One region of the Nocardioides sp. NPDC004968 genome, then DNA from elsewhere that is predicted to be linked to it. Evidence: riboswitches for the same ligand, from Rfam matches in the RefSeq annotation. Region 1 holds a riboswitch; the other holds the start of a gene.
The links. A riboswitch is a leader RNA that binds a small molecule or an ion and turns the genes downstream of it on or off. The one in region 1 is predicted to bind cobalamin.
Positions count from the first base shown of each region.

Region 2: linked by a shared signal. The riboswitch ahead of ABZU72_RS19660 (ABC transporter substrate-binding protein) and the one ahead of ABZU72_RS27670 (nitrite reductase) in region 1 are both predicted to bind cobalamin.

Region 1 is NZ_JBEXJF010000056.1:16,209-19,607, forward strand. It holds gene cobJ (precorrin-3B C(17)-methyltransferase) at 1-422, opposite strand, end outside; gene ABZU72_RS27665 (precorrin-8X methylmutase) at 419-1,072, opposite strand; partial or broken gene ABZU72_RS27670 (nitrite reductase) at 1,718-1,906, opposite strand; cobalamin riboswitch at 1,962-2,167, opposite strand; gene ABZU72_RS27675 (ABC transporter substrate-binding protein) at 2,271-3,399, shown strand, end outside.
Region 2 is NZ_JBEXJF010000023.1:57,407-60,805, forward strand. It holds gene ABZU72_RS19650 (ABC transporter ATP-binding protein) at 1-205, opposite strand, end outside; gene ABZU72_RS19655 (iron chelate uptake ABC transporter family permease subunit) at 202-1,215, opposite strand; gene ABZU72_RS19660 (ABC transporter substrate-binding protein) at 1,215-2,255, opposite strand; cobalamin riboswitch at 2,309-2,496, opposite strand; gene ABZU72_RS19665 (NAD(P)H-dependent oxidoreductase) at 2,525-3,223, opposite strand.

The DNA of each region.
Region 1 (3,399 bases):
AAGGCGGGGACGCCCGGCACGACGGAGGTCTCGTAGACCTCCTTGAACCGGTCGTGGAGATACATCGAGGAGCCGTAGAAGAGCGGGTCGCCCTCGGCGAGCAGGACCACGTCGCGGCCGGCGTCGAGGTGAGCGGAGAGCCGGACCGCGCAGGACTCGTAGAACTCGGCCATCGCCCCGACATAGCCGCCCGGGTGCGAGGTGGTGCCGGTGGTGACCGGGTAGCGCAGCTCCTCCTCGATCGCCTCCGCAGGGATCAGCGAGGACGCGATCCGGCGAGCGTGCGACTGCTTGCGCACCCCGGCGTGGTAGGCGATCACCGGGGCCGCGCCGATCAGCCGGGCGGCCTTGAGGGTGATCAGCTCGGGATCGCCGGGACCGATGCCGACAACGGTGAACCGCCCGCGTACATCCGTGCTCATTCCTGCTCCTGGGCGAGTGCGTTGAGGGCGGAGGAGGTCATCGCGGAGCCGCCGCGGCGGCCCCGGACGGTGACGAAGGGGATGTCGATCCCGTGCTCGTCGGCGAAGGCGGCCAGCGCCTCCTTGGACTCGGCCGCGCCGATGAAGCCGACCGGGCAGCCGACGATCGCCGCCGGCCGCGGACCGCCGTCGAGGATCATCTCGAGCAGGTGGAAGAGGGCCGTCGGGGCGTTGCCGATGGCGACCACCGCACCCTCGAGGTAGGGCTCCCACAGCGACAGCGCGGCGGCGGTACGGGTCGTCGCCCACTCCCGGGCGAGCGCCGGGACCCGGTCGTCGCCGAGCATGCAGAGCACCTCGTTGTCGCGCGGGAGCCGGCTGCGGGTGACCCCGGTGGCGACCATCGTCGCGTCGCACAGGATCGGCGCCCCGGCCTCCAGCGCGCCCCTAGCGGCCTTCACCAGATCGGGGTGGATGACCAGGTCGGAGGCGAGGTCGACCTGCCCGCTGCCGTGAATCATCCGCACCGCGAGCCGCTCGGCGTCGGCGGGCACGGCGGAGAGGTCGGCCTCGCGCCGGATGGTCGCGAAGGAGTCGACGTAGATCGCCGGCCCCTGGTCGATGTAGTCGTAGCGCCGAGGAGGGCGCACCTGCGGCGAAGGCACGAGTACGCCGCGCCACGGCGTCACCACCACCGCCGGCGCCCGCTCCGCAAGAGCCGAGACCGCGGCCCGGTCCAGGGCTCCGTCCGGGGCGGCGACGTGCTCGCCACCGGGCACCTGCCCGAAGCCGAGCTCCTCGGCCTCGGCCGGGACCCGATCGTCGGCCGCGACCGGCTCGACCATCGGTGCGTCCAGCTCGGCGACGTGCCAGGGCGCGGACGGCCCCTCGCCGCGTACGTCCAAGAAGCGCGAGGCGAGCGCGACCAGCCGGGACGCGGCCTCGGTGAGCGGTACGACGGGCCCCCACGAGTCACCGACCCGGAGCTGACCCTCGACGGCGGAGAGCGCCACCAGCCCGAGGTCGCACTCCCGCGAGACCAGGTCGCCGCGACCGTCGTCGAGCACGAAGAGGAACCGCCCCGGCAGCGCGGCCAGCCGCGGCGAGGCGCACAGCAGCCGGTCCAGCGACGCCGCGACGCCGCGCAGGTCGGCGCGGCCCCCGGCGAGCCCGGTCTGCGGAGAGACCATCACGTTGCGTACGAGCTCGTGGGTCTGCGCCGGAACCAGACCGGTCGCCTTCAGCGCGGTGAGCACCTCGCCGGGCAGCCCGCCGTCGAGACTCGGCAGGCCGCGCACCTGCAGGTTGGCGCGACCGGTGAGATAGATCCGCCCGTCGCCGTAGGTCTCCGCCACGGAGATCAGCGAGAGCAGCGCGGCGGACGAGACGGACCCGCCGATCAGGCGCAGCCGCACCAGCAGGCCGTCCTCGGCCGCCCATGGACGACCGACTCCGGGGCACCGGTCGGTTCGGACTCGCGCCATCAGGACACCTGCTCTGCGTCATGTGCCCTTGCGCGGGGCACGTGGTGACCTGGCGGCGGGCGCCGCCAGAGCCAGCAGGTCTTCGGACTCGGAATCGATCGGAACGGAGCGCCTTCCCGGAGCCAGGCTCCAGTGGCTGCCCTCCCCGGAAGGAGGGCGTGCCCCGCCCGTCATCCTCACCGCTGCGCGTCAGTCCCGGACTTTCACCGGGTTCCCTGACCCCATCAGGCATGGAGTACGACTGGCAGGGCGAGACTACCGACTTGCGGACACGGCGCCGAATTGCTCACCGCCCGGCCGCGGTCTGTGCCAGTGTTCGGCTACTCGAAATCTCCCGAGGCCACCCCCACAGATGGAGTCTCCCGTGACAGGCTCGGCTCGCCGGCAACGCTTCGTTCTCGCGCCCATCCCGGCGCTCGCGCTCGGTTTGACAGCCTGCGCCACGACCTCGGAGGCGAAGGTCTCGATCGGTCTGGTGGTGCCGACCTCCGGCGTCCACAAGTCGATCGGCACCGACATGTCACGAGGCTTCGACCTCTACCTCGACCAGCACGGCGGGAAGCTCGGCGGCCGGCTGATCGACGTCGTCGACGCCGACGAGGGCGACCGGGCCGAGACCGGCGTCGCCGCGGTGACCAGGCTGATCCAGGACGACGAGGTCCAGGCGGTCGTCGGGTTGGTGAGCTCGGAGACGGCGCTCGCGGCCAAGGACGTCGCGAACAACAGCGAGACGCCGCTGATCGTGACCGGCGCCGGCGCCGACCAGCTCACCGACGGCTCCGACTACCTGTGGCGTACGTCCTCCACCAACTCTGACATCGGCGGCGCCCTCGGGAAGGCGGTCGCCCAGGAGACCGACCGAGGCACGGCGTACGTCATCGGCTCCGACGACGCGGCCGGTCACGAGTTCTCCGACAGCTTCATGATCGCCCTGGAGGCGGCTGGCAGCAGCGTGGCGGGTCAGAGCTACACCCCGGCCGGCGTGACCGAGGAGTGGTCGGGCCTCTTCGACAAGGCGAAGGACTCGGGCGCGGACGCGATCTTCGCCGCCTATGCCGGCAAGGAGGCGGAGGCGTTCGTGAGGCAGTACCGCGAGTCCGGGCTGGCCAAGAGCACCAGACTCTACGGCCCGGGCTTCCTCACCGAGGGCGACGTGCTGTCCGCGCTGGGCAGCACCGCGTCCGGCGTACGCACCGCGCTGCACTACAGCGATGCGATGGACTCGCTGATGAACGACGCCTTCGTGAAGGACTACCGCAAGGCGTACGACGCCACCCCGACGGTCTACTCGGTGCAGGCCTACGACGCCGCGGCCGCGCTCGACAAGGCGCTCGACCTCTCCGACGACGTCAACCGCAACGAGATCGCCGACTCCCTCGGCTCGGTCGGCACCATCGTCAGCCCCCGCGGGAACTGGACCTTCGACCCGAACCACAACCCCGACCAGCCCTACTTCCTGCGGGTGGTCAAGGGCACCGCCGACGGCCCCCGCA
Region 2 (3,399 bases), on a different contig from region 1:
CGGCGAGCGGGCTGCCGTCGAGCAGGACGTCCCCGGAGTCCGGTGGCTTCAGCCCGGCCAGGATCCGGATCAGCGAGGACTTCCCGGAACCGTTGGGACCGAGCAGTCCGACGGTGGTGCCGTCCTCGACCTGCAGGGACACCTCGTCGACGACGAGCCGGCCACGGGGAGCCCATCGGACCCGGCCGGCCTCGAGCGCGGTCATCGTCGCGCCCTCAGCAGCACCAGCGCGAAGGCCGGCACCCCGACCAGCGCGGTCGCCACCCCGACCGGAAGCTCCTCGGGGTCGATCACCGTCCGGGCCGCGGTGTCGACCCAGATCAGGAAGATCGCGCCGAGCAGCGCGGTGGCCGGGAGCAGCAGCCGGTGCCCGGCGCCGACCAGCGCGCGGGCGAAGTGGGGCAGGACCAGACCGACGAAGCCGATCGCTCCGGACGTGGAGACGATGACGGCCGTCATCAGCGCCGTGAGCACGAGGAGCACGGCCCGGATGCGCGTGACGTCGACGCCGAGCGAAGCCGCCGCGTCGTTGCCGAACGCGAACGCGTCCAGCCACCCGGCGCCCGCGACGCAGCAGAGCAGCCCGCCGAGCACGATCACCCCGCAGACGAGTACGTCGGTCCAGCTCGCCGAGGAGAGCGACCCGAGCAGCCAGAAGAGCACTCCGCGCGTCTGCTCGGCGTCGGCCGCGGTGAACACGATGAACGAGGTGAGTGCCGAGAAGAGCTGGGTGGCGGCGATGCCGGCCAGCACGAGCCGGTCGGTGGTGCCGCCGGCGAGCGAGGCCAGCAGCAGCACGAGCGCGAACGAGACGAGCGCGCCCGCGAACGCCCCGGTGGAGAGACCGATCGCGCCCGAGCCGACGCCGAGCACGACGACCGCGACCGCCCCGGTGGAGGCTCCAGAGGAGATCCCGAGCACGAACGGGTCGGCGAGCGGGTTGCGCAGCAGCGACTGCAGGATCACTCCGCAGATCGCCAGTCCGGCTCCGCAGATCCCGGCCAGCAACGTACGCGGCAGCCGCAGGTCCCACACGATGCTCTGTTGGAGCAGAGTGAGGTCGGAGAGCCCGAGCCCGGCCCTGTCGGCGACGACGCCGTAGACGTCGGCGACGCTCAGGTCGGAGGGCCCAACGGTGATGGCGCCTGCGACCGAGGCCAGCACCACCAGCGGCGCCACCAGCAGGACGCCGGCGCGGGGGAGGCGTACGGGCATCAGCGGAGGTCGAGGTCGGCCAGCTGGTCCGCGACGTTCTCGACCGCGTAGACGGTGCGGATCGAGGGGTTGAGCTCGGCTCCGGAGAGCGTCACGAAGCGATCGTTCCGGACTGCGTCCATCCGGGCGGTGACCGGGTTGCTCTTCAGGTAGTCGATCTTGGCGCGTGCGGTCTCGGCGGTCTGGCTCTTGCGGGTCAGGTCGCCGAGGACGATGACATCGGGGTTGCGCTCGGCGACGGTCTCCCAGTTGATCTGCGGCCACTCGTCGGTGGTGTCGTCGAAGACGTTCTCGATGCCGAGGGTGCGGCCGATGATCCCCGGGCCGCCGCAGCAGCCGGCCAGATAGGGCGACTCGGAGTTGGCGAACCAGTACATCGCGCTCACCTCGCCCTTTGGCGCCTCGGTCCGGGCGGTCTCCAGCCGCTTCGACAGGTCGGCGACGAGCTCCTCGCCCCGCTCGGGGACGCCGAAGATCCGCGCCAGGTCGGTGATCTCCTGGAAGATCGTGTCGATCTCGAGGGCGTCGTGGCGGGTGCCGTCGTCATCGCCCTCGTTGTCCTTGAGACACTCGGCGGGGGAGAGGTAGGAGCCGACGCCGAGCTTCTCCAGGTCCTCGGGCGTGGTCACCCCGCCCTCGCCCAGCGTGCTGATGAATGAGGCCGTGACGAAGTCCGGCTCGGCCTCCAGGACGCGCTCGTAGGAGGGCGCGTTCTCGGCCATCCGGGGCACGTCCTTGTTGTCCGCGGCCAGCGAGTCGAGCACCGGGTCGGTCCAGGTCGCAGTTCCGGCCATCCGGTCGGCCAGTCCGAGCGAGAGCAGGATCTCCGTGGAGCCCTGGTTGAGCGAGACGACGCGCTCGGGCGGTGCCTCGAGGGTGATCTCGCGCCCGCAGTTGGTCAGGGTGAGCGGGAAGCCGGTGGTGTCGGCGGCCGCCTGCTGTGCGCCGGAGGGCTGGTCGGCGGCGCAGCCGGCCAGTGCGGAGCAGAGCACCAGGACGGTGCTCGCGGTGAACGTTCGGATGGTGCGGGAGAGGTGCACGTCGGTCCTCGAGCTGGTCGCGGGCTGGTGCGCGTCGCCCGTCCTGACCGGCAGCGGTCTGCTGCAGGGCCAGCAGGTCTTCGGACTCGGGATCGACCGGCGCGAGACGCCTTCCCAGGCCCGAGGGCCCAGTGGCACAGTGTCCCGTCCGTCACCCACACCGCTGCGCGTCAGTCCCGGACTCTCACCGGGTTCCCGTGCCGGGACTACGTCCCAAGCGGCTGGCTCCAAGACCGTAGCAGGGGGCCCCGCCCCCGTGGGGGACGACCTCAGCCCTCGCGATGGGCGCTCAGCCCGTCCTCCCCGGGCGCGACCGAGTCGTGGAGTCTGATCGTGTGGTCGTAGTGCTCCTCGGCCATCGGCCGGTAGTCGATCCGCGGCTCCGTCATCACGCCCTCGAGACGTACGCTCAGGTCGGCCTCGATCCGCGCCATGACCTGGGCGTCGATGGTGTCGGTGTCGGTGATCAGGTGCGGGCGCAGCGGGTCCATCCCGGTGTACCAGAACGTGCCGTGCAGAAGGGGCCACAGGACGTCCTCGATGTCGCCGCTGATCCCGCGCGGGCCCAGCGTCGCGGCCCGGTCACCGGCGGTGACGATCGTCAGCGCGCGCTTGCCGACCAGACCACCCTTGCCGTACTTGAGCGGCTTGCCGGTCTCCGGATCCGGTACGTCGAAGGCGAACCCCGACTCGAAGACCCGGTCGATCCAGCCCTTGAGGATGGCCGGCACCGAATACCACCACAGCGGGAACTGCACGACCAGCAGATCGGCCTCCCGCAGCCGGTCCTGGTGGCGGCGTACGTCGGCCTCGCCCCGCTCCACCAGAAGTGGATTGAAACCTTCTCGATAGAGGTCGATCTCGTCGACGCTCCAGCCGGCGGCGCCGAGCGTGTTCGCGCCGACCTCGCGCAACCGTCCGTTGAGTGATGACGCGTGCGGATGTGCCCATACCCAGAGTGCGTGCATGGGTCTCTGAACGCCGTCTGACGCGGCGGGATTCCCGCCCGGATGCGGGCGGGCGCCGACGCGGTCTGATGACAAAGTCCGGATCTCGCTCAAATTAGCGGCCTCAGAGTGTTGACGTATGTGATTGCCATCACTAGCGTAAACCAGGCTTGAAACCTTTCAATTCGAGGAGCTGC